DNA from 4 places in the Sphaerisporangium sp. NPDC049002 genome. Region 2 is predicted to be linked to each of the others. Evidence: riboswitches for the same ligand, from Rfam matches in the RefSeq annotation. Region 2 holds a riboswitch; each other region holds the start of a gene.
What was found. Region 2 has a riboswitch for cyclic di-AMP ahead of AB0B89_RS07050 (C40 family peptidase). Riboswitches for the same ligand answer to the same signal wherever they lie in the genome.
Positions count from the first base shown of each region.

Region 1: another riboswitch for cyclic di-AMP. It lies ahead of AB0B89_RS05600 (hypothetical protein); the one in region 2 lies ahead of AB0B89_RS07050 (C40 family peptidase).
Region 3: another riboswitch for cyclic di-AMP. It lies ahead of AB0B89_RS01960 (hypothetical protein); the one in region 2 lies ahead of AB0B89_RS07050 (C40 family peptidase).
Region 4: another riboswitch for cyclic di-AMP. It lies ahead of AB0B89_RS13040 (NlpC/P60 family protein); the one in region 2 lies ahead of AB0B89_RS07050 (C40 family peptidase).

Region 1 is NZ_JBEZFH010000014.1:46,624-53,596, forward strand. Features, by position in the region: gene AB0B89_RS05585 (NADP-dependent oxidoreductase) at 1-270, shown strand, start outside; gene AB0B89_RS05590 (hypothetical protein) at 323-598, shown strand; gene AB0B89_RS05595 (OsmC family protein) at 629-1,027, shown strand; cyclic di-AMP (ydaO/yuaA leader) riboswitch at 1,519-1,664, shown strand; gene AB0B89_RS05600 (hypothetical protein) at 1,968-2,576, shown strand; tRNA gene AB0B89_RS05605 (tRNA-Lys) at 2,697-2,773, shown strand; partial or broken gene AB0B89_RS05610 (IS3 family transposase) at 2,826-3,437, opposite strand; gene AB0B89_RS05615 (hypothetical protein) at 3,805-4,383, opposite strand; gene AB0B89_RS05620 (DUF397 domain-containing protein) at 4,397-4,597, opposite strand; gene AB0B89_RS05625 (hypothetical protein) at 4,829-5,977, shown strand; gene AB0B89_RS05630 (hypothetical protein) at 6,105-6,500, shown strand; gene AB0B89_RS05635 (hypothetical protein) at 6,756-6,973, opposite strand, start outside.
Region 2 is NZ_JBEZFH010000020.1:1,748-8,720, forward strand. Features, by position in the region: gene AB0B89_RS07045 (hypothetical protein) at 1-443, opposite strand, end outside; gene AB0B89_RS07050 (C40 family peptidase) at 808-1,275, opposite strand; cyclic di-AMP (ydaO/yuaA leader) riboswitch at 1,358-1,517, opposite strand; gene AB0B89_RS07055 (helix-turn-helix domain-containing protein) at 1,903-2,478, shown strand; gene AB0B89_RS07060 (MFS transporter) at 2,475-3,821, shown strand; gene AB0B89_RS07065 (NlpC/P60 family protein) at 3,788-4,708, opposite strand; gene AB0B89_RS07070 (NYN domain-containing protein) at 5,009-6,331, opposite strand; gene AB0B89_RS07075 (phosphotransferase family protein) at 6,555-6,973, shown strand, end outside.
Region 3 is NZ_JBEZFH010000004.1:82,444-89,416, reverse strand. Features, by position in the region: gene AB0B89_RS01980 (NAD(P)/FAD-dependent oxidoreductase) at 1-1,343, shown strand, start outside; gene AB0B89_RS01975 (TIGR03086 family metal-binding protein) at 1,449-2,018, shown strand; gene AB0B89_RS01970 (DeoR/GlpR family DNA-binding transcription regulator) at 2,355-3,155, shown strand; gene galT (galactose-1-phosphate uridylyltransferase) at 3,152-4,234, shown strand; cyclic di-AMP (ydaO/yuaA leader) riboswitch at 4,298-4,433, shown strand; gene AB0B89_RS01960 (hypothetical protein) at 4,468-5,409, shown strand; gene AB0B89_RS01955 (site-2 protease family protein) at 5,474-6,781, opposite strand.
Region 4 is NZ_JBEZFH010000048.1:25,159-32,131, forward strand. Features, by position in the region: gene AB0B89_RS13020 (L-aspartate oxidase) at 1-756, shown strand, start outside; gene AB0B89_RS13025 (type III pantothenate kinase) at 756-1,538, shown strand; gene AB0B89_RS13030 (hypothetical protein) at 1,609-1,734, shown strand; gene AB0B89_RS13035 (LuxR C-terminal-related transcriptional regulator) at 2,201-2,392, shown strand; gene AB0B89_RS13040 (NlpC/P60 family protein) at 2,560-3,639, opposite strand; cyclic di-AMP (ydaO/yuaA leader) riboswitch at 3,645-3,849, opposite strand; gene AB0B89_RS13045 (amino-acid N-acetyltransferase) at 4,219-4,764, shown strand; gene AB0B89_RS13050 (RDD family protein) at 4,881-6,125, shown strand; gene AB0B89_RS13055 (RDD family protein) at 6,461-6,973, shown strand, end outside.

The DNA.
Region 1 (6,973 bases), on a different contig from region 2:
GCGATCTCCGTCTACAACGCGGCCGAGCCGGTCTGCGGCCCGCGCAACCTCTCCAAGATCGTCGGCAAGCGGCTCACGCTGCGCGGCTTCATCGTCGGGGACCACGCGGACCGGAGGCCCGACATGATCAGGGAGGTCGGCGGGTGGCTCCAGGAAGGCAAGATCACCTTCGGGGAGACCGTCGTGGAGGGGCTGCGGAACGCCCCGGACGCCTTCATCGGCATGCTCCGAGGGGAGAACCTCGGCAAGATGATCGTTCGACTGGCCTAACGTGCATATCCCCCTGATCACGGGGAAAGGGCCATAAAGGGGGTGAGCCTTAATGGACCAGGACGAGCTGCAGTCGCTGACGCCCAAGGAGCTCCACGACAGGGCGGTGCGCTACGCCGTGGCGCACGGTGACTTCGGCTTCCTGTGGGAACTGCTGAAGGTGATCCCGGCGGCCGAGGCCGCGAGCGGTCACGGGGATGAGACGGCCAACGATCTCAGCCGGGTGTCGGCGCTGCTCAGCGACGCGATGGCCTCCGGTGAGGGCGAGCTCGGGGAGGCGCTGCGTCCCGTCTACCTCGCCTACCTTTCCGAGCACCCCGACGCCTGAGCGTTCCCCGCCGGCTCTAGGCTCCAGAGCATGGCATCGGTGAATGTGGAGCGTACTGACAACGGCTTCGTGGCGCGCAACGCGCGCGGAGCGGAGGTCGCGATGGGCAGTGGTGACGAGGAGGGTGTCTTCACCCCCGTCGAGCTACTGCTCGCCGCGGTCGGAGGCTGCAACATCGTGACCGTCGAGCCGCTCACCGCCCAGCGCGGGCACAGGCTCGTACGGCTGGCGATGACGGTCGAGGCCCAGAAGGCCGAGCCCACGCTGCTCGGCCCGGTCACGATCACGTACGACGTCGAGCTGCCCGAGGGAGACGCGGAGGCGGACGAGGTCTTCCGCGCCGTGGCCCACCGGGTCCACGAGCGGCACTGCACGGTCAGCCGCTCCCTGGAGAGGGGCACCGAGGTCAAGGTCGAACTGCCCGAATAGCCGCTTGGCCCGGCGGGTCCGGCCGTACCCGGTCATCCCAGCGAGTTAGACCGAATCTATACCCGGCGATGACGAGTAGCTCAGGCCCCGGTATGTAGTGTTAAGGCAGGTCAAGGGGGATGCGACCAGCCGCCCGAGAGGGCGCCGCAGAGCTTTTCGCCAGAAGGACGCGGTGGGGGACCGCGTCCGTACAGCGGGACCGCCCGATGCGTTTGGGGGAAGGCATCGGCGCTGGACCGTGAAGATCGGGGCCGGACAGGCGGGGGACTGTCCGGCCCCGATTCATGTCTCCCGGCCCCTGATCTCCCCTGATCTCCCCGATCGTCGCGCCGCACGTCCTCTATAAGCCCCGATGTCTGAAATATAGGGGTTTGTAGTGCGAAGGTAGATCTAATAATGCTTTGTAGCACTTTCGTTTGCTTTGTCCTGACTCGGTGGGTAAGGTTTCAACCACGAAAGGGGCGGTGACCTGGTCTTCAGTCCGAAGGCCGCCGCCCCAAGTGTCGAATCTCCAGGGCCACACCAGGCCCGGGGGAGCCGGGGACCCAAATCTCTTGGGGTGAATCCGCGTGAGCGGTAGGGCGACTCCAAGCCCGAACCCGTCAGCTAACCCGGTAGACGTGATTGGAGAGGAGACCCGAGTGGAGCACCCCACTCCGAGCAGTCATTGCACCGGGCAACCCTAGACCCGGATCTCGCCGTCAGAAGCGGCGGACAAGTCGGCTGGTAGCAGCCGTGCACGCGAGCGATCTACGCCCTCTGTGACACATGGTGGCAAGCCGCCACCGCTGACCGACCACGTACGAATGCGCGCTCAGCGCCGCGATGGACCCCACGAAGCCTCGCCTCACCCTGAGAGCGCTTTCCACCCCCCGCACCGAACTCCTGACCACTCGGAGCGCGGGTCCCCTTGTCTTCTGATGAAAGATCCTATCCTCCCATGCCTCCTTTCAAGATCACCCCCAAGTGTCGATGGACGTCCGGTGTCGCCGGCGTCGTCCTCGCCTGCGCCACCGCCGTCTGCGCCACGGTCTCGGCGCACGCCGACGACAAGCCCCTGAACCCCGTCGCGGTCCAGACCGAGAAGCCGATGCTGCTCAAGGGCTCCACCAGGGCCTCGTACTTCTGGGACGACGCCTCAGGACGCATGGGTGACACGGGACTTCCGGCCATCGGCAAGCCGATGCAGAAGGGCCTGTTCGCCAGCCCCAGCTGGCCTCTCGGCACCGAGGGATACGTCGTCTACAAGGACAAGAAGGCCCCCTTCTTCATCGGCGACCGAGGCCCGGGGATCCCGTCCGAGAGCGGCGTCATGCTCGACATCGACGGGAAGACCTTCGCGGAGCTGACCGGCGGTACCTTCAACAACTCCTCCCTGGTGGTCACCGGCTTCGCCGCCGGACACATCAAGGTCGACTACGTGATCACCAAGTGGGGCGACGGCGTGGGCAAGAAGAACTACCCCGTCCCGTTCTCCAACGGCGCGTGGGGCGTCTACGACACCAATCCCGCCACGCCCCCCACCCCGGTGGTCCTCGCCACCGGCTGACCCGGAGGCCTCCGCGCGACACGCCCGGCGTGGGCCCTGTGGGGAACCACCTGAAAAGCCCCACATCGCCGCTGAGGATGTGCGGAGCCTGGCCAGGACTGCTAAAGTCACCGTAGTCACGCGCCGCTAGCTCAGTTGGTTAGAGCAGCTGACTCTTAATCAGCGGGTCCGGGGTTCGAGTCCCTGGCGGCGCACCACGGCACCGGCCGATGACCTGGGCATTCTCCACTTGACGGAGGGTGCCCACAGTCATTTCCGGGCCTGTGTGGGGTCGTTGTGGGCTCTTTGGTCGCGACCGGGTCTCCGGCATGATCGTTGTCCCCCTTGCAGCAGTTCACGCTTGAGCGTGGCGTTGAACGCCTCCGCCAGGGCGTTGTCCAGGCACGTCCCTGTCCTGCCCGCCGATCTGCGGATCCGACAGCCGTCGCAGAGCGCCGCGAACTCGGCCGAGGTGTACTGACAGCCGCGGTCACCATGAAAGATCACGCCGTCGACCTGGCCGCCTCGCGCTCCGACCGCCGCCTTCAACGCGTCGCTGATCAGCTCGGTCCGCAGGTGGTAGGCGATCGACCAGCCGACCAGTCGCCGCGACCCGATATCGATCACCGTCGCGAGATACATCCACGAGTCACCGACCGGCAGATAGGTGATGTCCCCGCACCACCTCCGGTTGACCCCACCGGCTGCGAAGTCACGTTTGAGCAGGTCAGGGACCGGCGGAGCGAGTTCGTCAGGGATCGTGGTCCGCCTGCCCTTACGCAGATGCAGCCCGACGATGCCATGCACACGCATCAACCGGGCCACCCGCTCGGCGTTGACGCGCTCCCCGGAATCACGCAGGTCCGCGGTGATCCGCGGCGAGCCGTTCGTCCCCCCGAGGCGTCATGAAAGCGCCGGATCTTCTCCACGATCCGCTCGTCCTCAACGGCCCGCGCCGGCCGGCTCCCGCCCCAGCCAGGCGTAGAAGGCGCTGCGCGCCACGTTCACACCCGGCACAGCCGCTTGACCCCGTAGACGAGGCGGTAGGCGGAGATGAACCGCAAGCGGCCGATCAACGATCACCACCCTGCGTCCGCCGCGGGTCATCATTGTGGTCGATGGTGGCGTTGCTCAATGAGCTGTGCGGCCTGCGCGAGTGTCCCGGGGCTTCGACACTGAGTCCGAGCACGGCGGCGCCGTTGCACGGGGCCATGGTGCCGATCCATCGTCATGAGCCGCCCTACGCCGGTCAATCGGCGGCGGTTTCGTAGCAGAAGGCCGCCAGGGCGATCTCCCTGTCGTCTTCGTGAGGGGAACGGTGGTGAGGAAGGAGCTGGCCATGAAGTAGGGTCGGGCCGTCTCCTAAGTCAACGGCGACGCCACCAGGCGGACAGACGCCATGTTCACGGGTGTGCTGAAGCAACTCGGCGGCTGACAGTCCGCAGAGCTCAGGATGGACCCAGAGCGGACCTGCGGTCCCGTCCAGGAGAACCAGCACGGTGAGCTGGCAGGCGCCTTGATCGGTGTGCAGGCCGATGAAGTCGCCTCGCCCGTAGTACAGATAGGACGACACCACAGCCTGCACGGAACGGCCCAGAATTCCACCGAGCCGGTCCACCAGAGTGCGTTGGTGCAGGTCCCAGCGGACATCCCCGCCGGAGGTGTACCAGCCGGAGGCCGGGCTCAGTAGTTGGGCGTCATCCACCAATTTTGGGTCCCGCCGTATCCGGGTGTCCGCGCTAGCGCGAAGACGCAGGGCCTCTGAGCGCAAGAGTTCCTGTTCGCCGGGTGTCACCAGATCGGTCAGAGTTTGATGGAGGGCGCCCATCTGAGACACGGTCTCAGTCGAACTCACCGGCGCGGACGCCGCGGACGAAGGCAGTCCACTCTTCTTCGGTGAAGACGAGGACAGCGCCGGCCGGGTTCTTGGCGTCGCGCACTGCGGCCCCGCGCGTGCCGCGAGCGACCTCGACGCAGCCACCATCAGGGTTGCAGAATGACGATCTCCGGAAGTCCTGCGCCGTCCCGTTCTCGAGTTCCATCATGGAGTCCTCTCTGATCGGATACCGCAATGTTCTCGGCAAATGATAGCGAGGTAACCCAAAATCGGTACAGGGCGGATGAAGGTGGTAAGGCGGATATGTCCAACCGGAATCCTTTAGGATGGCACTAATTCGACCAGGAAAGAGAACCGTAAGACGATGATGTGGCGCCGTATTTTCCGAGGCGATAGCGATCTTCGCGGCTGGCTTAGCTGGGTAATCCCGATACTCGTGGCCGCTGTCGTCGCGGTTGTCCAATCCGTATGGGGAGATGAGGCGCCGCTCCGGAACCTGGCCGATGCGTGGTCAATCACCGCCGTGGGTGTCATCGCCATCGACTCTTTCAGAGCCACGACGATGTCCGCACTCCGGCGCAGGCTCCTTTGGGCTTCGGTTATCGTAGCCGTGCTGGTGGTCGCATACATGTCGGTCGCCCTACATCGTCACCCGTGGGACTGGCTGTATGTGAGCGGGGTGATGACCTTCATCGTCAGCGTGGAGTTGAGTGAGACTCTGGGCCCGGCGTTGAACCATACAATGCGCGATCTGGTTGACAGCGGAATTCTGCGGCTTACCAATCGCGAGCTGGGTAGACTCCGTCGGGATCTGCGCCGGGTCTGCAAACGGTACCAAGTAATCGCGGGTACTGTGGTCGGCGTGGCCTTGGCCGCTGCCTGGTTCGCCTCCAGCGCGTCCAACTTCGCCTATATCGTTGTGCACAACCCGGCGGGGTTGGCCTTCCAGTCTTTGGCGGGCGTGGTTGCGGGCCAACGACTGGGAAGGATGGTCGCTTACGCTAGGGTGTGGCGGCTCGCGCCCCGGCGCGGATCCCTCTTCGACCCGATGCTGGAGCATCCCGACGGTGCCACCGGCTTGGGTCCGGTCGGCCGATTCTACTTCCGCCAGTCTATGGTGGCGGCACTCCCCGCGGTGTACCTGGCGACGTGGTGGTTTCTCATTCCCCTTCTTCCCTCGTTTCTCTGGCAGTGGCGAACACCCTATCTGGGGCTTTTGGCGATCGCCGTCATTTTCGAGATTCTCGCTTTTGTCCTACCGATGCGGGTAGCTCACCGGGTAATGCGTAACAACTCAGATCAATGGCGATTACAGGCCGCACGGCTCATTCCGCGTATTCGGGTGGCGCAGACATCGTTGACCGAGGTCGGAGAGGACCACGACGAGGTCGGTAAACAGCTCGAAGCCCTGCTGAACCGCTACCGGTTGCTTCTCGCAGCACCCACGTGGCCGGTCGAACCATCCCTGCGCCGATGGGTCACCCTCAACAATGCCGCGCTGTTCATCCCCTTCCTCAGCTACGCGCTCGGAGACAGCGCGTTGTGGCAGCAGATCGCCACGGTGGTCGGTGGGCTCAAACGCTGACGGCCGGGACCCAGGGCTCCGGCCGCGGTGGCCGTGCCGGTCAAGAAGGTGCGGAATCCGGGGCTGCCGACCGGGCAGATGGAGAAGATCGGGAAGGTGAAGGGGAAGCCGCCCAAGGTCATCGGCGTTGCCCAAGACGGTCGGCCGGGTCTTCTTCACCCGCGGCGGCCGCGACTACACCTGCGCGGCGACCTCCGCGAAGGGCGCCGAGAAGAGCCTCGTCATGACCGCGGGCCACTGCGTGTACGACGTCGTCGGCCAGGCGGCCGTCAAATCGCTGGTGTTCGTCCCGGGGTACAGACGCGGCGAGGCGCCGTACGGGGTGTACGCGGGGAGGGTCGGGTACGTATGGAACCGCTTCACCAAGAACGGTGACTTCGACGTCGCCTTCGTCACCGTGCACGGCGGTCTCAAGCGCGACGGAGATGCCTGGGCGGACGCGGGCGCACTCGGCGAGATGGTGGGCGGCCAGGGCTTCACCTGGAACCAGAAGGACGCGCAATCGGTGGGCCCTTCATCCTGAAGTACGGCACCAGGAAGCTGGGCTGCGTCAACGGGGTCGTCAGTCTGCTGGTCACCGCCGACGGCAAGCGGTACCTCTCGTCCCCCTACTTCGCGACCTGGGTCTATGTGCTGTACGCCAACGCCGGCGGAAAGACCGCCGAGTAGGGGCGCAGGCCAGGGAGGACACTTCGCCGCCGACCCCGCGCATTCTGTGGCGACGCTGGGGAGCCGGCGGATTCGTCGAGATGGCACGCGGCGTCGTCCGCGGCACAGGTCAGGCGAAGCGTTCGATCGTGACGGGAATCAGCCCTTGGCCGCGCATCGCCTGCCTGTGGTGGTGGAGCAGCGCCCCGACGGCGGAGGCCGGGCCGGCGCCCGGGCTCACGGTCACGTCGAGGCACCAGGCGATTCCCGGCCCGATGCGGCGCAGCTCCCAGGTGAGCGTGTGGCCGGCGGGGGTCGCCGTCGCCGTGCCGATCACTTGTGCCCGCG
Region 2 (6,973 bases):
GTCAGGCGGGCGAAGGAGCGCGGCTCGATGATCACGCGATCGGTGCCGGCCACCGCCGCCAGCCCGCTCACCGTGGCGGGCGCGGCGAGCCGCGCGGCCTGATCGGTGGTCGCGGGGACCAGGATCAGCGGCCGTACCGGCCCCGCGACCCGGGCGACGGTCAGGGCCGCGCGGTCGGCCCTGCGGGCGAGATCCGACAGGCCCGCAAGGCCCGACAGGCCCGCGAGGCCCGGTCCGGCCGGGGCGCCCGCGCCGCCCTGAGCGCCGCCCGGCCGGCCGATGACCAGGGAACGCTCGCCCTGGACCACCTCGGCCCCTGACCAGATCTCGGGATGCTCGCGGATCACCGCGTGCGCGAGGGACAGCGGGCCGCCGGCGCCGGGAGGACCCGTCAGCGCGGCCAGCAGCCCCGCCAGTGCGGCCCAGAGCCAGACGACGCGCATGCGGGCAATCTACCCGCTGCCTCCGGCGAACCAGGCCCGTCCCGGGTACGGCCGGGAGACGTCTGAAGGCCCGTCCCGGGAAAGGCCGGGAGGTGTGAAGGCCTGTCCCGGGTGCGGCCGGATGTGTGAAGGCCTGTCCCGGGTGCGGCCGGATGTGTAAGGCCCGTCCCCGGTACGGCCGGGCCGTGTGAGGGCCTGTCCATGATCCGGAGGGTCAGGTCCGCCGGGGAACCGGCCGGGGACGCGCGAGGGCCCCGTCCGCCTCGATGGATGTGGACGGGGCCTTCACGGCCGTCGCGTGGTCAGCGTGCGGGCGGGGAGGCTTCCCGGGAAAGCGGTCCTGGGAAGTCCCCTGGCACGCGGGTCACGCTCCGGGGCGGACGGCTCCGACGAAGCTGACCTTGCGGTAGCCGTTCAGCTTGTCGATGCGCACCCTCGCACCGCTGTGCGGGGAGTGGATCATCTTGCCGTGCCCGACGTACATGCCGACGTGACCGAGACCACTGAAGAACATCAGGTCGCCAGGCTTGAGGTTCTTCCAGGAGATCTTCTTCTTCACAGAGCGGAACTGGCTGGCCGCGATGCGAGGAAGCTTCACGCCGGCCTTGCGCCAGGCGTACATGACGAGGCCTGAGCAGTCGAACGAGCCGGGGCCGCTGGCACCCCACCGGTACGGATCGCCGAGCTGCTTCTTGGCCGCGGAGACGGCCGTGTGCGCCTTGATTCGCTGCCTGGCGGCCTTGCTCAGCTTGGAGGAGCTCTGAGGGGCGGCCACCGTAACGGCGTCAGCCGCCGTCGCCTGTATCGCGACCGCCCCGGCGGAGGCCGTCATGGTGAGCACGGCACCGCCGAGGGAGAGGCGGGCGAAGCGAGACAGACGGGGGTTTTGCGTGGTGCTGGACAGGATCGCTCCTTGGTTCTTCCACTCACGCCTACCGGGTTAGCTGACGGATTCGGGCTTGGAAGTCGCCCTACGGCGCCAATGGCGCCGATTCACCCCCTGACCCCACATTTAGGGCCAATTGGGTCCCCGGCTCCGTGCTCCTTGCCGCACGGATTCGGCAGGTCACCGCTGCCCGCGGTCCTGATTCGCGCCTTGTTTTCGACGGCGGTGACCAATGGATTCGTTCTGCTGGCGCCGGTCGGCCGACCGGCTTTGCTCACGACGGCATGGCGTGCTCGCCGCGGGCCAGAAACTACACAGATCCTCAATTGGAGGCAAAGCCTGAGCCAAGTCCGTAGATCAAATAGGGATGATCAATAACGGATATCCCCTGCAAACCAGGGGCCTCGTTTACCTAAATGTGATTCCCCTCACATATCCCGAAACAGCACCAGTTGTGAGTCACATCCGTCACTCCGGCCCCACGCGTCGGCGATCTTCCGCAGGGGCCTGGTTCCGCAACCGCTCTTTCGCAACAGCTCTTGCACAGCAGTTGTCGCGTGTCAGCCTGATGCCATGGACCAAGAGAACATCCGCACGATCACCGACTCACGGGTGCTGGCCGCCCTGGCGCATCCCCTGCGGCGTCGTCTCATGGACGTGCTGAAGGTGGACGGCCCCTCGACGGCCAGCATGCTCGCCGAGCGCACCGGTCAGGCGGTCGCCAACGTGAGCCACCACCTGCGGGTGCTGGGCGCCAGCGAGCTCATCGAGGAGGCCCCCGAGCTTGCCCGCGACCGCCGCGAGCGCTGGTGGCGGCTGGTGTCGGCCGGGGTGCGCTGGACCACCGCCGACTTCGGCGGCGACCCCGCGTCCGCCGCCATCGCGAGTGCGGCGGAGTCCCTCAACCTCGACCACCACGTCAACCTCGTGCGAGCCTGGTACGCCGCGGGCGAGGACGAGCGGGCGATGTGGCGAAACGCGCCGTTCTCCACCGACAAGTGGCTGCGGCTGACCCCGGCCGAGCTGAGCGAGATCGAGCAGCAGATCAACGACCTCCTGCGCCGGTGGGCCACCCGCGAAGTGCCCGACGACGGGGAGCGGCGCGACCCGGTGTTCCTGTTCGCCTTCGGCGTCCCGGGGCAGCCGTGAGCGGAGCCGTCACCAGACCCCCCGCCCCGGGCGCCGTCCGCCGCCGCAGAGGCGGCCTGCTGCGCGACCGCGACTTCCGGCTGCTGTGGGCCGGAGAGACCGCCAGCGGCTTCGGCAGCACCCTCACCAGTGTGGCCCTGCCACTGGTCGCGATCACCGTGCTGCACACGAGCACGTTCTTCGTGGCCCTGCTGACGGCGGCGGCGTGGCTGCCCTGGATGATCATCGGCCTTCCCGCCGGGGCGTGGGTCGACCGCCTCCCCCGGCGGCCGGTGATGCTGATCTGCGACGGCGCCTCGCTGGTGCTGTTCCTCAGCGTCCCGGTCGCCGCCTGGTGGGGCCGGCTGACCATCGGCCATCTGCTGGCCGTCGCGCTGCTCGCCGGCACGGCGAAGGTGTTCTTCCAGACCGCCTACCAGGTCTACCTTCCCGCGGTGGTCCGCGACGCCGACCTGCCGGAGGGCAACGCCAAGCTCCAGGGCGGCGAGTCGGCCGCCCAGGTCGTGGGCCCCGGCGTGGGCGGCATCGTCGCGCAGCTCTTCGGCGCCGTCACCGGCCTGCTGGTCGACGCGGCGACGTTCCTGATCTCTGCGCTCTGCCTGCTCGCGATGCGGACCCGCGAAGCGCCCGTCAGCCGGGAACGCCGGTCGGCCACGCTGAGGCGGGAGATCGGCGAGGGACTGGCTTTCGTCGCCCGTGACCCCTACCTTCGCGTGCTCACGGTCTTCGGGGCCGTCAGCAACCTCGCGCTCATCGGGTATCAGTCGATCCTCATCGTCTTCCTGGTCCGCGAGGTCGGCGTGAGCTCCGGCACGGCGGGCGTCCTGATCGCGGCGACCAGCCTCGGCGGCGTGGCCGGCGCCGCGAGCGCCACCTGGATCGCGCGGCGCGTCGGAAGCGCTCACGCCCTCATCGCGTGCGAGATGGCAGGAGCCCCGTTCGGGCTGCTCATCCCGCTGGCGAGCCCGGGGTCCGGCCTGGCCTTCGCGGTGGCGGGCGGCCTCGGCGTCGTCGCGGGCGTGGTCGCCGGCAACGTCATCAAGTCGAGCTTCCGCCAGATGTACTGCCCGCGTGAGCTGATGGGCCGCGTCTCGGTCAGCATGCAGTTCGTCAACTACGGCACGATCCCGCTGGGCGCCCTGATCGGCGGGGCGCTCGGCGACGCGATCGGCGTCCGGCCGTCGATGTGGATCCTCACGGGAGCCCTCGCGCTGACGGGCCTCGTCCTGCTCGCCGGGCCGATCCGGCGGCACAGGGACCTGCCGTCCTCGCCCCCTGCGCGCCCCCGCGCGGCGTCAGGACAGGGCGCTCAGGGACGTACGGCGCCGAAGATGCCCCGGTAGGACGAGAGCGGGACGACCTTCACGACGTCGCCCGTGCGGGGGGCGTGGACCATCTTGCCGCCGCCCGCGTACATGCCGACGTGGCCGAGGCCGGAGGCGAACAGCAGGTCGCCCGGCTGCAGGGCGTTGAGGGAGACCCGGCGGGAGGCCCCCCAGGAGTACTGCTCGGCGGCGGTGCGCGGGAGGCTGACGCCGGCGGCCCGCCAGGCCGCCTGGGTGAGCCCTGAGCAGTCGTAGGAGCCTGGACCGGTCCCGCCGTACCGGTAGGGCTTTCCCACCTGGGCGAAGGCGAACTGGAGGGCCGTGCGCGCGTTGCCGGAGGCGGAGCCGGTGTACTTGATGCCCGCGCTGTTGGGGTTTCCCGCGTTGTAGGCGTTGAGGCGGCGGAGCAGGCGCTCCTGCTCGCCGACCAGCTTCTCGACGTCCTTCTTCTGCTTCTTGAGGTCGTCGAGGAGCTTGATCGCCTTGTCGTAGGCGCCCTTGGCCTTGTCGCGCTGGCCCTTGATCGAGCGGGTGGCGTTCTCGAACTCGGTCAGGGTGCGCGACTGGCCGGCGGACATCTGGTCGACCGAGGCGAGCCCGGCCAGCAGCGACTCGGGGTCGCCCTGGGTGACGAGGCTCGGCCAGGCCAGCAGGTCTCCCGACTGGTACGTGCTGACCGCGACCGACACCAGACCGGCGCGCAGGTCCTCGATGATGTCGAGCTGCTTCTTGAGCCGGCCGTTGAGGTCGTTGTACTCCTTGCGGGCCTTCTTCCAGTGCTCGCCCGCCAGGTTGTAGCGGTCCACCACCTTGTCGGCCTGGTCGTTCAGCTTGGCGAGCCTCGCCTTGGTCTGGGCGACCGTGGGCTTGGGCTTCGCCTCCGCCCCGCCTGCCTGCGTAAACAAGACTGCGGCGACGAGACCGGCGGCCACCGGAACCCGCCGGACTCCCCGGATGCCACGCACGACCACTGGGACGCCAGCCCCCTCATGTGAGACAAGTGAGACAACCTGGGGCGAGATCCTACAGAAGTCGCACTGCTAACTGCACCTTTTCATCGGGAATTGGTTTCAATAAGACAACCCCGGTTTGCCTGACGCGCGCGGGTTCAGGGGGTACCCCAGACACCAGGGCGCGGAAACGACAAACCGGGAGAATCCGGAGGTCAGACGCGGCCAGGTGACAAACCGGGAGGCACCGGAAGGTCAGGCGCGGCTGAGGCGGCGGAGCAGGAGGGTGGCCGGCACGGGGCGGGCGCCCATGCGGCGTACCGAGTCGGCCACCTCGCGGTCGGATGAGACGACGGCGACCGCGCGGCCCGGGGGCTCCGCGCGGACGAGCTGCCGGATGAGGTCGTCGGCGATCTCCCCCGGCGCGCTGAACAGCACGCGCACGCCGCGCGGCGCCGACACCTGGACCGGCCCGTTCAGCTCCGCGCCGTCGAACGCGCACGTGACCTCGACCCTGGTCTGCACGGCGAGGCCGCCGAGCCCGGTGAGCAGCCGCGAGCGCTGGTCGAGCAGGGTGAGCGAGGGATACCCGGTCTTGGTGACGTTGTAGCCGTCGACGACCAGGTGCAGGTGCGGAATGGCCAGGAGCTGGTCGAGCAGGGCCGGGTCGTCGTCGGCGAGCGCGCGTGCGGGCACGGCGCGCACGGACGGGCGGCCGGGGCTCACCGCGGTGACGGAGTCGGCCGGCCTGCTGATCGCGACGGGCAGGGCCAGCTCGCTGCGCAGCCCCGCCGCCGCGTCCTGGAGGCTGTCGAGGAGCACGCGGACGCGGGCGTCCTCGATGCTGCGCCCCTCGCGCGCCGCGCGCCTGCTGGCCTCCACCTGGCGCTCGGCGTCGGTGAGGCGCTCGCGCAGCTTGCGCAGCTCGCTCTCGGTCGCGCTGGTCGCCGAGGTCACGGCGGACCTCGCCTCCTGCTCGCGGACCTGCAGCTCGGCGGCCCGCTCCTCGGCCACCCTGACGCGCTCCCTGGCGTCGTGGAGCCTGCGCCGCAGGTCGGCGATCTCGGCCTTGGACACCCTGAGCTGCTCGCGCAGCCGGTCGGTCTCGTCCTTGGCGGACGCCTTCTGCGCGGCGAGCTGCTCGCGCAGCCGTACGACGGTCTGCTCCTGGGCGGTGCCCTCGGCCGCCGCGGCGGCCTGCTCCAGGTCGGCGCGGGCGGTCTCCACGAGAGCGGGCCACCCGGGAGGCCGCGTGAGGTAGGCGGCGGCCGCCACGAGCACCGGCTCGGCCGCGGGAGGGACGTTGCCCTCCTCCAGGCTCGCGACCAGCTCGGGCCACGCCTCCTGGAGCGCCTCGGCGACGATCTCGCGGAACTCCTTGTCGGTCTCCAGCTGCGCGGCGATCGGAGCGCTGCCCAGCCGGGCGCGCTTGCGCGGATCGAACTTGGCGATGCCCTTCAGCGGAGGCGGGATCGCGGCGGGCTGCATCGAGCCGAGCACCTGCGCGGCGAGCTCGACGACATGTAAGCGCACCTGCTCGGGCAGCGGGCGAGACAGGCCTTCTCCGGCTGAACTCATCCGTCTTCCCCTAGCTGACTGGCCATTCAAATTCCGTCTATCCGACAAGGGTACGGCTGGCGCGTTCGTGGTCAGCGCGCTTGGCGCCCGGTTCCTCACCACCCGCCGCCCCCGAAGCCGCCGCCGCACCCCCTCGCGCCCCGGTTAACGGCAGGCGAACGGCATATGGACAAGCGCTTGCTACCGATGTACGACTGGGCCACCACGGATGAGGGAGACGACGATGCCGAGGCTGGACGACCAGCGTGCCGAGAACGGGGAAATGCGTACGTCCACCCGTGACCTGGGCGAACTCCGCGAGCGCATGCGGGCCTGGCTCGCGGGCCGGCTCCCGGGGGCGTCCCGGGTGTCGGTGTCCGAACTGTCGCGCCCGTCCGGCAACGGCCTCTCCAGCGAGACGCTGTTCTTCACCGCGTCCTGGACCGGCGGCCCGGACGAGCGGGAGCTCAGATGCGTCGCGAGGATGGCCCCGGCCCCCGAGGCGGTGCCGGTCTTCCCCGAGTACGACCTCGGGAAGCAGTTCGAGGTCATGCGGCTCGCGCGCGAGCGGGCCGCCGTCCCCGCGCCCCGCACCCTGTGGTTCGAGCCCGACCCGGCCGCGCTCGGCTCGCCGTTCTTCGTGATGGAACAGGAGGAGGGCGA
Region 3 (6,973 bases), on a different contig from region 2:
TGGAAGAGTTCGACGTCATCGTCGTGGGTCTCGGGCCGGGCGGCGAGGACGTCGCCGAGCGCCTGGCGGAGGCGGGTCTGGCCGTCGCCGGGGTGGAGGCCAACCTCGTGGGCGGTGAGTGCCCCTACTGGGGATGCGTCCCGTCCAAAATGATGATCCGGGCGGCCGACCTGCTCGCCGAGGGCAGGCGGATCCCCGGAATGGCGGGCGAGGCGGCCGTCTCGCCCGACTGGGCCCCCGTGGCCCGTCGCATCCGTGAGGAGGCGACCGACGGCTGGAACGACAAGGTGGCCGCCGATCGGTTCACCGGCAAGGGCGGCACCCTGGTACGGGGCCGTGGCCGGATCACCGGGCCGAAGGAGGTCACGGTCGACGGCACGCGCGTGCTGCGCGCCCGCCGCGGCACAGTGATCTCCACGGGATCCCAGGCCTCCATCCCGCCCATCGCGGGCCTCGCGGGCACGCCGTACTGGACCAACCACGAGGCGATCGAGGCCGAGCAGGTGCCCGAGTCGCTCATCGTGCTGGGCGGCGGTGCGATCGGGGCCGAACTGGCGCAGGTGTTCGCCCGTTTCGGGGCCGAGGTCACCGTGATCGAGGCCGCCGAGCGGATCCTCGGCCCGGAGGAGCCTGAGGCGTGCGAGCTGGTCGCGAGGGTCTTCGCCGGCGAGGGCGTGACGGTCCGTACGGGCACCAAGGTCACGCGGGTGGACCACCACGGGTCCGCCTTCACGGTGATGACCGAGGACGGCAGCCACCGGGCCGAGAAGCTGCTGGTCGCCACCGGGCGCCGGTCCGACCTCGCCGCGCTCGGCGTCGGCGCGATCGGCCTCGACGAGTCCGCGCACGCGATCGAGGTCGACGAGCACATGCGCGCCGCCGAAGGCGTCTGGGCGCTCGGCGACGTGACGGGCAAGGGCGCCTTCACCCACATGGCGACGTACCAGGCGAAGATCGCGCTGGCCGACATCCTGGGTGAGCCGGGTCCGGCGGCCTCCTATCACGCCGTCCCGAGGGTGACCTTCACCGATCCCGAGGTGGCGGCGGTGGGGATGACCGAGCACCAGGCGCGCGAGAAGGGCATCTCCGTACGAACGGCGTCCACGCGGCTCTCCTCGTCCGCCCGAGGCTGGATCCACGGGGCCGAGGGCTTCGTCAAGCTGGTGGCGGACGAGCGGGTGCTGGTCGGCGCGACGAGCGCGGGGCCGTACGCGGGCGAGATGCTGAGCATGCTGACGCTGGCCGTGCACGCGCGGATGCCGATCGAGCGGCTCAAGACCATGATCTACGCCTATCCGACGTTCCACCGGGCGATCGAGGACACCCTCCGGCAGCTCGACTGACCCTTCGTGTCCTCACCGGCGCGGTGCCGCGAACCCGCCCTTTCCTCCCCCTGACGGGATCTTCCGGGCGGGTTAACGTCGGGACGACGACGCGGGAGGGGCATGATGACGATGGACATACGGGAGGCCTACCGGCGGGCCCTCGACTCTGCCGGCTCGCAGGTACACCAGGTGACGGCGGGCCAGTGGCGGCTCCCCACCGCGTGCGGAGGCTGGGACGTGCACACCCTGGTCGACCACCTGGTGGGCGAGACCCTCTGGGCACCTGAGCTGCTGGCGGGCAGAACCGTCGCGGAGGTGGGCGACCTTTTCGAGGGCGACCTGCTCGGCGACGACCCGGTGAAGGCGTTCGACGTCGCGGCCACCGCCGTGGTGCGGGCGATGGAGCCGGACGACCTGCTGGCGCGGACGGTTCATCTGTCGTTCGGCGACGTCCCCGCCGGGGAGTACATCACCGAACTGTTCGCGGACACGCTGATCCACACCTGGGACATGGCCACGGCGATCGGCGGGGACGACCGCCTGGATCCCGAGCTGGTCGAGGTGTGCGCGGAGTGGTTCGCCGGGGCGGAAGAGGCCTACCGGCTGGCCGGGGTGATAGAAGAACGCCCGCCGTCACCCGAGGACGCCGACCCGCAGACACGCCTGCTCGCCGCGTGGGGGCGCGGCGGCTGAGACGGCGCACCCTCGTCCTGATCTCACCACCCCTCGACTCCGGACGACAGGAACGGTCAGCGGGAGACCGGCCGCTTGCCGTGGTTGGCCTTCTTCTTCCTGCGGGCCTTGCCCTTGCGCGCGCGTCTTCCCATCTCGCGGTCCCCTTTCCGTGCGGCTCGTCCACCCACACTGCTCCCGGTCGCGGAGCCGTACAAGGCCCAAACATCAAAGACGCGCACCGCGTCACGTCATACCCGCGGCGTCCCGGTTGTGAGCTCTCCGCCATCAATTCTCAACATTGGACCGTTAGTAACGTGCGATAATTTGTTGGAATCTGTTGAAGAGGAGAGCACGATGCTGGCCCAGCAACGGCAGCAGGCGATCCTCGAGCGCGTTCGCAGGAACGGCGCGGCACGGGTCGCCGACCTGGTCCGCGAGCTCGGGGTGTCCGATATGACCATCCGCCGCGACCTGGAGGTCCTGGCCGAGCGCGGGCTGATCGAGAAGGTGCACGGCGGCGCCACGGCCACGGGCGCCGGGTCCACCGAGGAGCCGGGGTTCGCGGCCAAGTCCGTGCGCCAGCAGGCCGAGAAGGAGGCCATCGCGCGCCGGGCCGCCGAGCTCGTACGCCCCGGCACCGCCGTGGCGCTGTCGGCGGGCACGACCACGTGGACGCTCGCCCACCATCTGGCCGACATCCCCGAGCTGACCGTCATCACCAACTCGGTGCAGGTCGCCGACGTCTTCCACCGGTCGGGTCGTCCCGACCAGACCGTGGTGCTCACCGGAGGAGTGCGCACTCCGTCGGACGCGCTGGTGGGCCCGGTCGCCGTGGCCGCCATCCGCCGGCTGAACGTCGACACGCTCATGCTCGGCGTGCACGGCATGAATTCCCGGGCGGGGTTCACGACTCCCAACCTGCTGGAGGCCGAGACGAACCGCGAGCTGGTCGCCGCCGCGCAGCAGCTCGTCGTGCTCGCCGACCACACCAAGTGGGGCACGGTGGGCATCAGCACGATCGCCAAGCTCGACGAGGCCCACGTCGTGATCAGCGACACCGGCCTGCCCGAGGAGGCCAGGTCGACGCTGTCCGACCAGGTCGGCACCCTGATCCTGACCGGCCCCGCCGGTGCCCCGCAGGTGGTGGCCCAGTGAAGCGCACGGCCACCCGCCTCGCCGACGGCCGCGAGCTGATCTACTTCGACCGCCGCGACGACGCCGACCGCGGCGCGCCCGACACCCGTGAGCTGCCCCCGCGCCCTCCGGCGTCCGAGCTGCGCCACGACCCGGTCATGGACGAGTGGGTCGCGGTCGCCGGTCACCGGCAGAGCCGTACGTTCCTGCCTCCCGCCGCCGAGTGCCCCCTGTGCCCCTCGGCGCCGGGCCGGCCGACCGAGATCCCGTCCGCCGAGTACGACGTCGCCGTCTTCGAGAACCGGTTCCCGTCCTTCAGCTTCCACGCGGGCGACTACGAGCAGGTGGGCGGACTGAGCGAGGTACGGCCCGGCCTCGGCCGCTGCGAGGTGGTGTGCTTCACCTCCGAGCACGGGTCGTCGTTCGCGACGCTCTCCCCCGACCAGGTCGACCTGGTCCTCACGGCCTGGGCCGACCGTACCGCCGAGCTCTCGGCGCTGCCCGGCGTGGAGCAGGTGTTCTGCTTCGAGAACCGGGGCGCCGAGATCGGCATCACGCTGTCCCACCCGCACGGGCAGATCTACGCCTATCCCTACGTGACTCCCCGCACCCGGCAGATGCTGGCCTCCGCCGAGCGCTACCGGGACCGCACGGGCGGCAACCTGTTCGCCGACGTGCTGGAGGCCGAGCGCAAGGACGAGACGCGCCTGGTGGCGTCGAACGACTACTGGACGGCGTTCGTCCCGGCCGCGGCCCGGTGGCCGTTCGAGGTGAACGTCTACCTGAACCGCAAGGTCCCCGACCTGTGCTCGCTGGACGCCGAGGAGCGCGCGGCGTTCGGCCCTCTCTACACCGAGGTGCTCAGGCGGCTCGACGGCCTGTTCGGCGTGCCGATGCCCTACGTCGCGGCCTGGCACCAGGCCCCGGTCCGCACAGGGCGCGACCTGGCCTACCTGCACCTCCAGCTGTTCACCATCCGGAGGGCCAAGGAGAAGCTGAAGTACCTGGCCGGTTCGGAGTCCGCGATGGGCGCCTTCGTGAACGACGTCCTCCCCGAGGAGGCGGCCCGGCTGCTCCGGTCCCAGGATGACCTCGGGTGATTTCCACCTCAAAGTCGCCATAATCAGGTCTTTACCACTACCATCCATCGCACACCGGCCGCATCGGCCGGTGCGCCTAATCCCAGGTGTCCCGCCTGGGAACCGGGGACCCAATGGTTCTTGGGGTGAATCCACTTCGTGGTAGGGCGACTCCGGCCCGAACCCGTCAGCTAACCCGGTCGGCAGATGGAGAGGAGTGGGCTCTGCCCCCGACTTCGGGCCGCTACGTCTACGTGGCCGCCAGCGTTCTGACCGCGGCCGGGCTCTTGCTCGGCCAGACGACGGCGGGAAACGCCGCCCCGAAACCCTCAGAGAAACAGCTCAAGTCGCAGCTTGCCGACCTCGGCAAGAAGGTCGACAAACTGATCGGCGAGTACAACGCCAAGCGCGTCGCCGTCGCCAAGGCCAAGGCGGCCGAGAAGTCGGCACGCGAGCGCCTGCGGAACGCCGAGACCGACCTCAAGGCGGCGCAGGAACAGGTCGGCGACATCGCCCAGCTCCGCTACCAGGCGGGCGGCCTCGGCATGGTGGGCGAGCTCATGTCACCGGGCTACGGTGACGCCGCCATGCTCCAGCAGCTCCAGGCCGAGCAGTCGGCCAAGCTGGTGGGCTTCACCTCGGCCAGGGACGCCCGCAAGAAGGCCGCCGACGACGCGGCCGATCTGACCAAGCAGCTCCGCGACGACGTCGTGGAGGTGACCGCCCAGCGCAAGGACGCCGAGAAGCTGATCGGGCAGATCAAGGACAAGCTCGACCAGCTCGTCCCGACCGCGCCGGGCAAGCGGGCGAACGGGTCATGGGCTCCCGAGCTCCCCACCGGCGGCGACAACATCACCCCGAGGACGCGGCTGATGCGCGCCGAGGTGAAGGACCACTTCTCCCTGAGCTTCCCGGTCGGCTGCTACCGCGCGGAGAACGACGGCGGTGAGCACCCGCTGGGCCGGGCGTGCGACTTCATGCTGAGCTCCGGCGGCGCGATGCCCTCGGCCGCGGAGGCCGCGCTGGGCGACCAGGTCGCCGCCTGGGTCATCAAGAACGGCCGCAAGCTGGGTGTGAAGTACGTGATCTACAAGCAGCGGATCTACAACCTGGGATTCCCCGGCTGGCGGGCCATGTCGAACCGCGGCGGCGTCACCGCGAACCACTTCGACCACGTGCACGTCTCGATGTACTAGCCACTCCCGGCCCGGCCCGGCCCGGCTCGGCTGAAGGCCGGCCGGGGCGGGGCGGGGCGGCCGGTCAGCCCGCCAGGCGGATCGGGTTGACGATGTCGGCGTAGATGAGCAGGGTGCCCATCACGAGGAGCACGGCCGCCATGGCGTAGGTCAGGGGCAGGGCCTTGGCGATGTCCACGTACCCGGGAGCCGGACGCCGGCGGACCCGGGCGTACCCCCGCTTGAGGCCCTCCCAGAGCGCGCCCGCGATCTGGCCGCCGTCAAGGGGCATCAGCGGGATGAGGTTGAACAGGCCCACTGCGAGGTTCACTCCGGCGAGAAGCTGGAGCAGCCCGGAGATCTTGTTCTCGACCGGGACGGGGGCCGCGGCGATCTCGCCGCCGATGCGGCCCGCGCCGACGACGCTCATCGGGCTGTTGAGATCGCGCTCACCCCCGCCGAAGGCGGCGTGCCAGACCCCGACGAGCTTCTCGGGGAACCTTCCGAGAGCCTGGGCACTGCGTTTGGTCACGTCCCACATGACGCCGGCGACGTAACCGGGGCCCTGCTTCTCAAGGACGACGGTGGCGCTGACGCCCAGGTAGCCGACGGCCTTGTCGATCTTCGCCGGGTCGTCGATCGACGGGCGGTCCTGCGCGATCAGGTTCGCGTTGAGCGTCATGGGCTTGCCGCCGCGCTCGATGCCGATGGCGATGGGCCCGGCGCCGTGCATCCGGATGATCTTCGTCGCCTCCTCCCACGAGGCCACCTGCTTCCCGCCGACAGCGACGATCTTGTCGTTCACCCGCAGCCCGGCGGCCGCGGCGGGGCTCCGCGGGTGCGAGGGAGTGCACTTCTGGCCCTTCGCCTGCTCGGCCTGGGTCATGACGCACTCGGGGATCCCGGCCACGATCGGCTTGGTGACCTGGACGCCGAACCCCATGATCACCACGGCGAACAGGGCGAAGGCCAGCACGAAGTTCATGGCGGGCCCGCCCGACATGATGATGGCCTTCTGCCACCAGGGCTTGCGGTAGAAGACCCGCTCGCCGTCACCTGGCCCGACCTCCTCCAGGGACGCCTGGCGGGTGGTCTCGATGAGCCCCTGCCACGGCCCCGTGGACATGCCGCGCAGCTTGGTGGGATCGGCGTCGGGCTTCGGAGGCAGCATGCCGATCATGCGGATGTAGCCGCCGAGCGGAATCCACTTCATGCCATATTCGGTCTCGCCGCGGCGCCGCGACCACATGGTGGGCCCGAAACCCACCATGTACTGCGTGACCTTGACCCCGAAGATCTTGGCCGGGACGAGGTGCCCCAGCTCGTGCAGGCCGATGGACAGGGCCATCCCCAGGAAGAAGATGAGAAACCCGGCCACGATGAGCCAGCTCATAGGTGCTACCCCCACCTGCGGAGAAGATGCCTTCTGTTTACATTGCCCCGTCTGAGAGTAACCGAACTCGGCGGCGACTCCGGCCGGGCCGTGAAATCACCTGTCAACGACCAACCGTAGGAGTGACTTGCGCGAGGTGGACCGAATCGGGAGACTGCATTGACGGTAAGCAATCATGTAGACACCGTGGGA
Region 4 (6,973 bases), on a different contig from region 2:
ACGATCCCGGACGACCAGGTGGCCGCCGGCGACGTCGTGGCGCGTTCCGACGGCGTGGTCTCCGGGCTCGCGGTCGCCGAAGCGGTGTTCTCCTTCTCCTCCCGGGGCCGCCTGACCGCCGAGCGCCACGTGAAGGACGGCGAGGGGGTCTCGCGAGGTGACGTGCTGATGACGGTCTCCGGGCCGGCTCGCGACCTCCTCACCGCCGAGCGCACGGCGCTCAACCTGCTCACCCACCTGTCCGGCATCGCCACCCTGACCCACCGCTGGGTCCAGGCGGTGGCGGGGACGACCGCGCGCATCCGTGACAGCCGCAAGACCCTGCCCGGCCTGCGAGCCCTGGAGAAGTACGCCGTGCGGTGCGGCGGTGGGGTCAATCACCGGATGTCGCTTTCCGACGCGGCCTTGATCAAGGACAATCACGTGGTGGCGGCCGGTGGGGTCGCCGAGGCGTTCCGCGCTGTGCGACAGGCCTATCCCGGGCTGCCGATAGAGGTCGAGGTCGATCGCGTCGACCAGCTCGAACCGGTGCTCGCGGAAGGGGCGGAGGAGATCCTGCTGGACAACTTCAGCGTGGAGGAGCTGGCGCACGCCGTCCGGCTCGTGGACGGCAGGGCACGCCTTGAGTCCAGCGGAGGACTCACCCTGGATTCGGCGCGTGAAGTGGCCGAAACCGGTGTTGACTACCTTGCTGTCGGTGCGCTGACCCACTCGGCGCCCGCACTCGACATCGCTTTGGACCTTCGGGAGGCTTGATGCTGCTAACGATCGACGTCGGCAACACCCACACCGTGCTCGGCCTGTTCGAAGGCGAGGAGGTCATCGAGCACTGGCGCCTCGCCACCGACGCGCGGCGCACCGCCGACGAGATCGCGGTCGTCCTCCAGGGGCTGCTCGGCCAGAGCCCCCTGCTCAAGGGGGCCGACATCAGCGGCATAGCCATATGCTCCACGGTCCCCTCCGTGCTCAACGAGATGCGCGAGATGTGCAGGCGCTACTACGGCGACGTCACCGCCGTGATCGTGGAGCCCGGCGTCCGCACCGGGGTGCCGGTGCGCATGGACAACCCCAAGGAGGTCGGCAGCGACCGCATCGTGAACGCGCTCGCCGCCATCACGTTGTACGGCGGGCCGTGCGTGATCGTCGACTTCGGCACGGCGACGTCGTTCGACGCCGTCTCCGCCAAGGGCGAGTACGTGGGCGCGGTGACCGCCCCGGGCATAGAGATCTCGGTGGACGCGCTCGCGGCGGCGGGAGCGCAGCTCCACAAGGTCGAGCTCGTACGGCCGCGCTCGGTGATCGCCAAGAACACCGTCGAGGCGCTCCAGGCCGGCATCATCTACGGCTTCGCCGGCCAGGTCGACGGCATCGTCGAGCGCATGGCGCCGGAGCTCGCCGCCGACCCCGACGACGTGACCGTCGTGGCCACGGGCTCCCTCGCCTCGCTGGTGGTCGATGAGGCCCGCTCCATCGACGTGCACGAGCCGTGGCTCACGCTCATCGGCCTGCGTCTCATCTACAACCGCAACATCGGTTGAGCCCCGCGGTCCGCCTTCAGGACACCGGCGCCAGGCGCCCCCCGAACATCACCGCCCGCGAGCCGCTCATGTGAGGTACGAGCTGACGGCACTGAGCGTGTCGCTCCTGCCGGGCATGATTGTGATCAAGCGGCGGGCGGAGATCCATATCGAGGACGTGGAGGCGGGCCGCGCCGATTACGACGCCAGGGCGTGATCGATAGCGACAAATCAGGGCACGGTGGCATGTCGCGCAGCCGGGGTGCGGCCAGTCGGAAAAAGTCTGAAACAACCCATCATTTCATGAGCGGAAATGAGCGCTGATCATATATCCGTGCCCGAGGATGATCCCGAGGCCGGGCCGGGAACCCGCCATCCACCAGGACCGCGGTCGCGTCTCGCCGGGCCGTGACGGGTGCTCACGCTGATCTCGGTCGGTGTCCGGCCAACCTATAGGTTCGCAGACATGTCATGAGTAGTTCACATATGGACTGGTATGTCAATCACGAACGGAACGCGTATCGAGGTCGGCGCTTGACGACCTTTCAAGATGGCGTTTACCGTTCCTGACGGGCGGGCCGAAGCATTCAGTATGTTGCCGAGTTCGTCGTGGGGGAGGACACCCGATGGCGTATCCGGATCTGGTTTCCCGGGGGAATGACATTCCCCCGGGATCAGACGGTGTGGGATTGAGCGACGATGATCTTCTTCTGCTCGCCGAGTTGGCCAAGGGCGTGACGGTCGACAGAGTGGGTCGCCGGCTGGACGTGAGCGGCCGCACGGTGCGGCGGCGCCTCCGGGGCATCTGCGATCGCATCGGCGTCGCCACCGCCATCGAGGCGGTGGCCTGGGCGGCGCGACGCAGGCTCATCTGACCGAGGGCGGCCGGCTGAGGACGGCGCGTCGTGGGCTGATCCAGCCGAGCGTGCGCGCCGTGTGGCGAGGGAAGCACGCGGGCAGGCATGAACCACCGCCTGCCCGCCGTGTCGCCTCGACGGCTGCCCCAGGCCCGTACGGGCACCTGTGACATCTTGGGGCACTGTCAGTCGGCGATGCGCACGCCGCCGGCGAACGGCCGGTTGCCCAGCGGGGCCACCCGCACCACGTCACCCGTGTGAGGCGCGTGCACCATCATGCCGCCGCCGATGTAGATGCCCACGTGGTGCAGGTCGCTATAGAAGAAGACCAGGTCGCCGGCGCGAAGATCCTCCCGCTTCACGTGGGTGCCGGCGGTCCACTGGTCGCCGGTGTAGTGGGGCAGGCTGATGCCGACCTTCTGGTAGGCCCACATGACCAGGCCGGAGCAGTCGAAGGTGGTCGGGCCCGCGGCGCCCCAGACGTACGGCCTGAGTTGCTGCGTCAGCGCCCATTTGGTGGCCTCCGCGGCCTTGCCCTGTCCCGGGATCGGGATGTCGACCTTCGTCGCCCTGCCGAACGACTGGCCCACCTGGGAGAGCGCCCGCCTGAACAGGCTGGTCTCGGTCTTGGTGACCAGGGCGCGGATCTTGTCGCGCTGGACCGAAAGGTCGGTGACGAGCTGCTTGACCTCTACCTCGCGGGCCTTGGCGCTCGCCTTGGCGCGCTCGGCCATGTCCATGGCCTTGGTGATCTGCGAGACCTCCTCGCCCTGCTGCAACTGGAGGGCGTAGGTCGTGGCCGCCCGGTCGAGGTAGCCCGCGGGGTCGCCGGACATGGCGAGCGCGAGCGAGGAGTCGATGCCGCCGGTCATGTAGGCGTCCTGCGCGTACAGCCCGGCCTTGCGGCGCTTCTCCTCCAGATCGGTCTGGCTCTTGGCCAGCGTCTTCTTGGCGAGGTCGGCCGAGCGCCGCGCCTGCTCGAGACGCTCCTTCTGGCCGTTGTACTGCTCGGTGAGCGACTCGATCTCGTTGTAGAGGTGCTCGACCTGGGTCTTCAGCTGGTTCAGGCTGGGCTTGGGATCGGCGGTGGCGTTCATCAGGGGCGACCCGAAGGTCACGGCCGTCAGGGTGACGGTGACGAGCGCGATACGGCGCGGGAGGCGTCGGGGCGCTCCCAGGACCGTGCCGAGCCAGGAACGCGGGCTCCGTTCTCGGGAGCGGGCATGCCTGCCCGCGCTTTTTCCAGGCGTGCGCCTAGGCTGCACCAACAAGCTCCTCTCCTTTGCCGCCTACCGGGTTAGCTGACGGGTTCGGGCCGGAGTAGCCCTACCGAGCGCGTGATCATGGAGGAACGCGATGCCTCCCGCTCGGATTCACCCCAGGGGTGGTGGTCCGCCGGGTCGCCCCGTCTCTCACCATTGGGTCCCCGGTTCCCCGCCACGTTGGATGTGGCCGGGATTAGGCGGTTTCAGCCACCGCTAGGCGATGACCGACATTGACGCTGGACACTAGTGCAGTCGAGGTTCCTGCTCAACCAGAACTGCGAATTCTGTTGAGGTTTCACAACCGACGCATCACGAGAAGATCACGCCCGCTGCGACGATGGGCCCACGTTACCCTGGCTTTACGAGTCTTTGGGGGTCGGTTGGCGCAGAAAGTCGCAGGTCTGCCTCCGCGTCGACTATGAAATGTCAACAAGACCGGCGATTTCGACGCACGGCGCTCGACCGATTACCCAGCGCGACGGAGGCTAGGATCGAAGGGGTTTGGGTCCAGCCGTTATGGCGCGCGAACCCCTGCCACTGGGGGAGTCCCGCCTCAGGGGCCGGATACGCTGACCGGTCATGGAGCAGGTCGTGGAGCCCGGACGCGCCGGCAGCACGCTCGTCGTCAGGCGAGCACGCACTCCCGATGTCCGGACGATCAGGCGACTGGTCGACACCTATTCCGGCGACGGCCCGCGCCTGCTGCGCAAGTCGACCGTCACCCTCTACGAGGACGTCCAGGAGTTCTGGGTCGCCGAGAGCGGCGGGGAGGTGGTGGGCTGCGGGGCGCTGCACGTGCTCTGGGAGGACCTCGCGGAGATCCGCACCGTCGCCGTCGACGAGAGCCGCCGCGGCCTCGGCATCGGGCACATGATCGTGGCCGCGCTGCTGGACACCGCGCGGGAGCTCGGGTTGCGGCGGGTCTTCTGCCTCACGTTCGAGGTCGGCTTCTTCGCCAGACACGGGTTCGAGGAGGTCCAGGGCACTCCGGTGTCTCCGGAGGTGTACGCCGAGTTGCTGGACTCCTACGATGAGGGCGTGGCCGAGTTCCTCGATCTGGAACACGTCAAGCCGAACACTCTCGGTAACACACGCATGCTTCTCCATTTGATCCCGCGATCTTGACCGGTGGGATGACGCGATGGAAAGGTGACTGTTGATGCCACTGTCGCTACGTTGGGCAACACCACAGCATGTGTGTCTGACATATGCCGCATGCGAAGCCGAAGTGAGGTGACACGGTGAGCACCGGACAGCCGCCGTACCCACGGGACGAACCGGAGGACGATCAGTCGTTCTCCGGATCTCCGCAATATGGGCAGCAGCACAACGCCGACCCGGAGGTGACGGTCATTCACCGTCCCCAGCCGACATCAGAGAACAGCTACCCCCAGCAGTCCTACGGGCAGCAGCAGCCGTACGGCCAGCAGGGTGCCTACGGGCAGCAGGGCGGCACCGGAGCGTACGGGCAGGGCCATCCCCAGCAGTCCCAGTCGCCGGGCCAGCAGGGTCAGCAGGCGTACGGTCAGCACGACTCGCAGCCGGTCGCCGGCCAGCCCTACGGGCAGCAGGGCTACGGCCAGCAGCAGTATGGCCAGCAGAGCCAGCAGGGTTACGGCCAGCAGCCTCAGCAGGGCCAGGGTTACGGCCAGCAGCAGGCCTACGGTCAGCAGGGCTACGGCCAGCAGCCGCAGTACGGCCAGCAGGGCCAGCAGGGCTACGGCCAGCAGCCCGGCCAGGACCAGCAGGCGTACGGCCAGCAGGCCCAACAGGGGCAGCAGCAGTACGGCCAGCAGCAGGGCTATGGCGATCAGCAGTACGGCCAGCCGCAGTACGGGCAGCAGCAGGCCGGCTACGGCCAGCAGCCGCAGTACGGCCAGCAGGGATACTCCCCGCAGGGCTACGGCCAGCCGGGCTACCCGCAGGGCGGCTACCAGCAGCCCTACGCCCCGGCGGGCGCGCAGCCTCCGGGCGCGCCGGCGCCTCTGGCCGAGTGGTGGCAGCGCCTGGTCGCCCGCCTCATCGACGGGGTGATCCTCATGATCCCGTACGTGATCATCAGCATGGTGCTGAACGCGATCATCGTGATCCAGGTCAGCTACAACGCCACCACGGGGGTGATCACCCCGCCGAGCGGAGCCTTCCTCGCGTCGCTGCTGATCTCGCTGCTCGTCGGAGCCATCTGGATCGCCTACGAGGTCGTGATGCTCAAGCAGCGCGGGCAGACCGTCGGCAAGATCCTCATGGGGATCAAGGTCGTCCCTGTGGGCGGCACGCTGGACGCCGGCGGTCTGACGACCGACGTGGCGATCAAGCGCGCGGCCGTGCTCTGGGGGCCGTCGCAGATTCTCCAGTGGATTCCTGTGGTGAACTGGATCGGCTCGATCTTCTGCCTGGTGAACGTTCTGTGGCAGTTCTGGGACAAGCCGCTCCAGCAGTGCCTTCATGACAAGGCCGTGAACACGATCGTCGTCAAGGTCAAATAAGGCCGGCGAGAGGGCCGGGGGATGTCATCCCCCGGCCCTTTTCTGTCCGCGCCCACCCGTGGGCACCTGCTCCTGGCGTCGTGTTCTGTCCAAGATGCCCCTCGCGTACCGTTCCGCGAGACCCCCGGCCGGATCCGTGAGACCCTCAGGCGACCCGTTGGTGAAATCCCGGGCAACCGCACCCTGAACTCCAGGGCGGCGCTCATGGGAGGACGCGCACGGCAGGCTCCGGGGCCCCGGCGACGAAGTCGGCGAACCGGTAACGGACATACACGTACATGCGATAGGACCTTGCACGAACCGCAGCTTCTACGCTTGTCGCGAAAGGTGCTCTAATGACGGCAGAACCGCCCCCCGGCAATCCCTACCAGCCTCCCCCGCCGCCCGGTCAGCCGTACGGCAACCCCCAGGGCGGGGACTACGGCAACCCGTACGGCGCTCCGCCGCCGTACGGCGCCCCGCAAGGCGCCCCGCTTCCGCCGGGAGTGCCCGCCCCGCTCGCCGAGTGGTGGGAGCGCCTTGTGGCGCGGATCATCGACGGTGTGATCTTCGGCATCGTGTACGCGATCCTGACCGCCATCCTGACGTCGATCTTCAGGCCGTCGGTGGCGGACATCCTCGCGAATCCGACGGGCTCGTTGGTGCTCCCGGGCCTGCTGGCGGGGATCATCGCGTTCGGCGCCTATGCCGCCTACGACTATGTCCTGCATTCCAAGGACGGTCAGACCATCGGTAAGAAGGTCATGAAGATCCGCCTTGCCGCGCTCGGCGGTGGACCCCTGGATTCGTCGTTGGTGATGAAGCGTTCCGCTATCTACCCGGGCGTGATGGCTCTCTACGGCATTCCC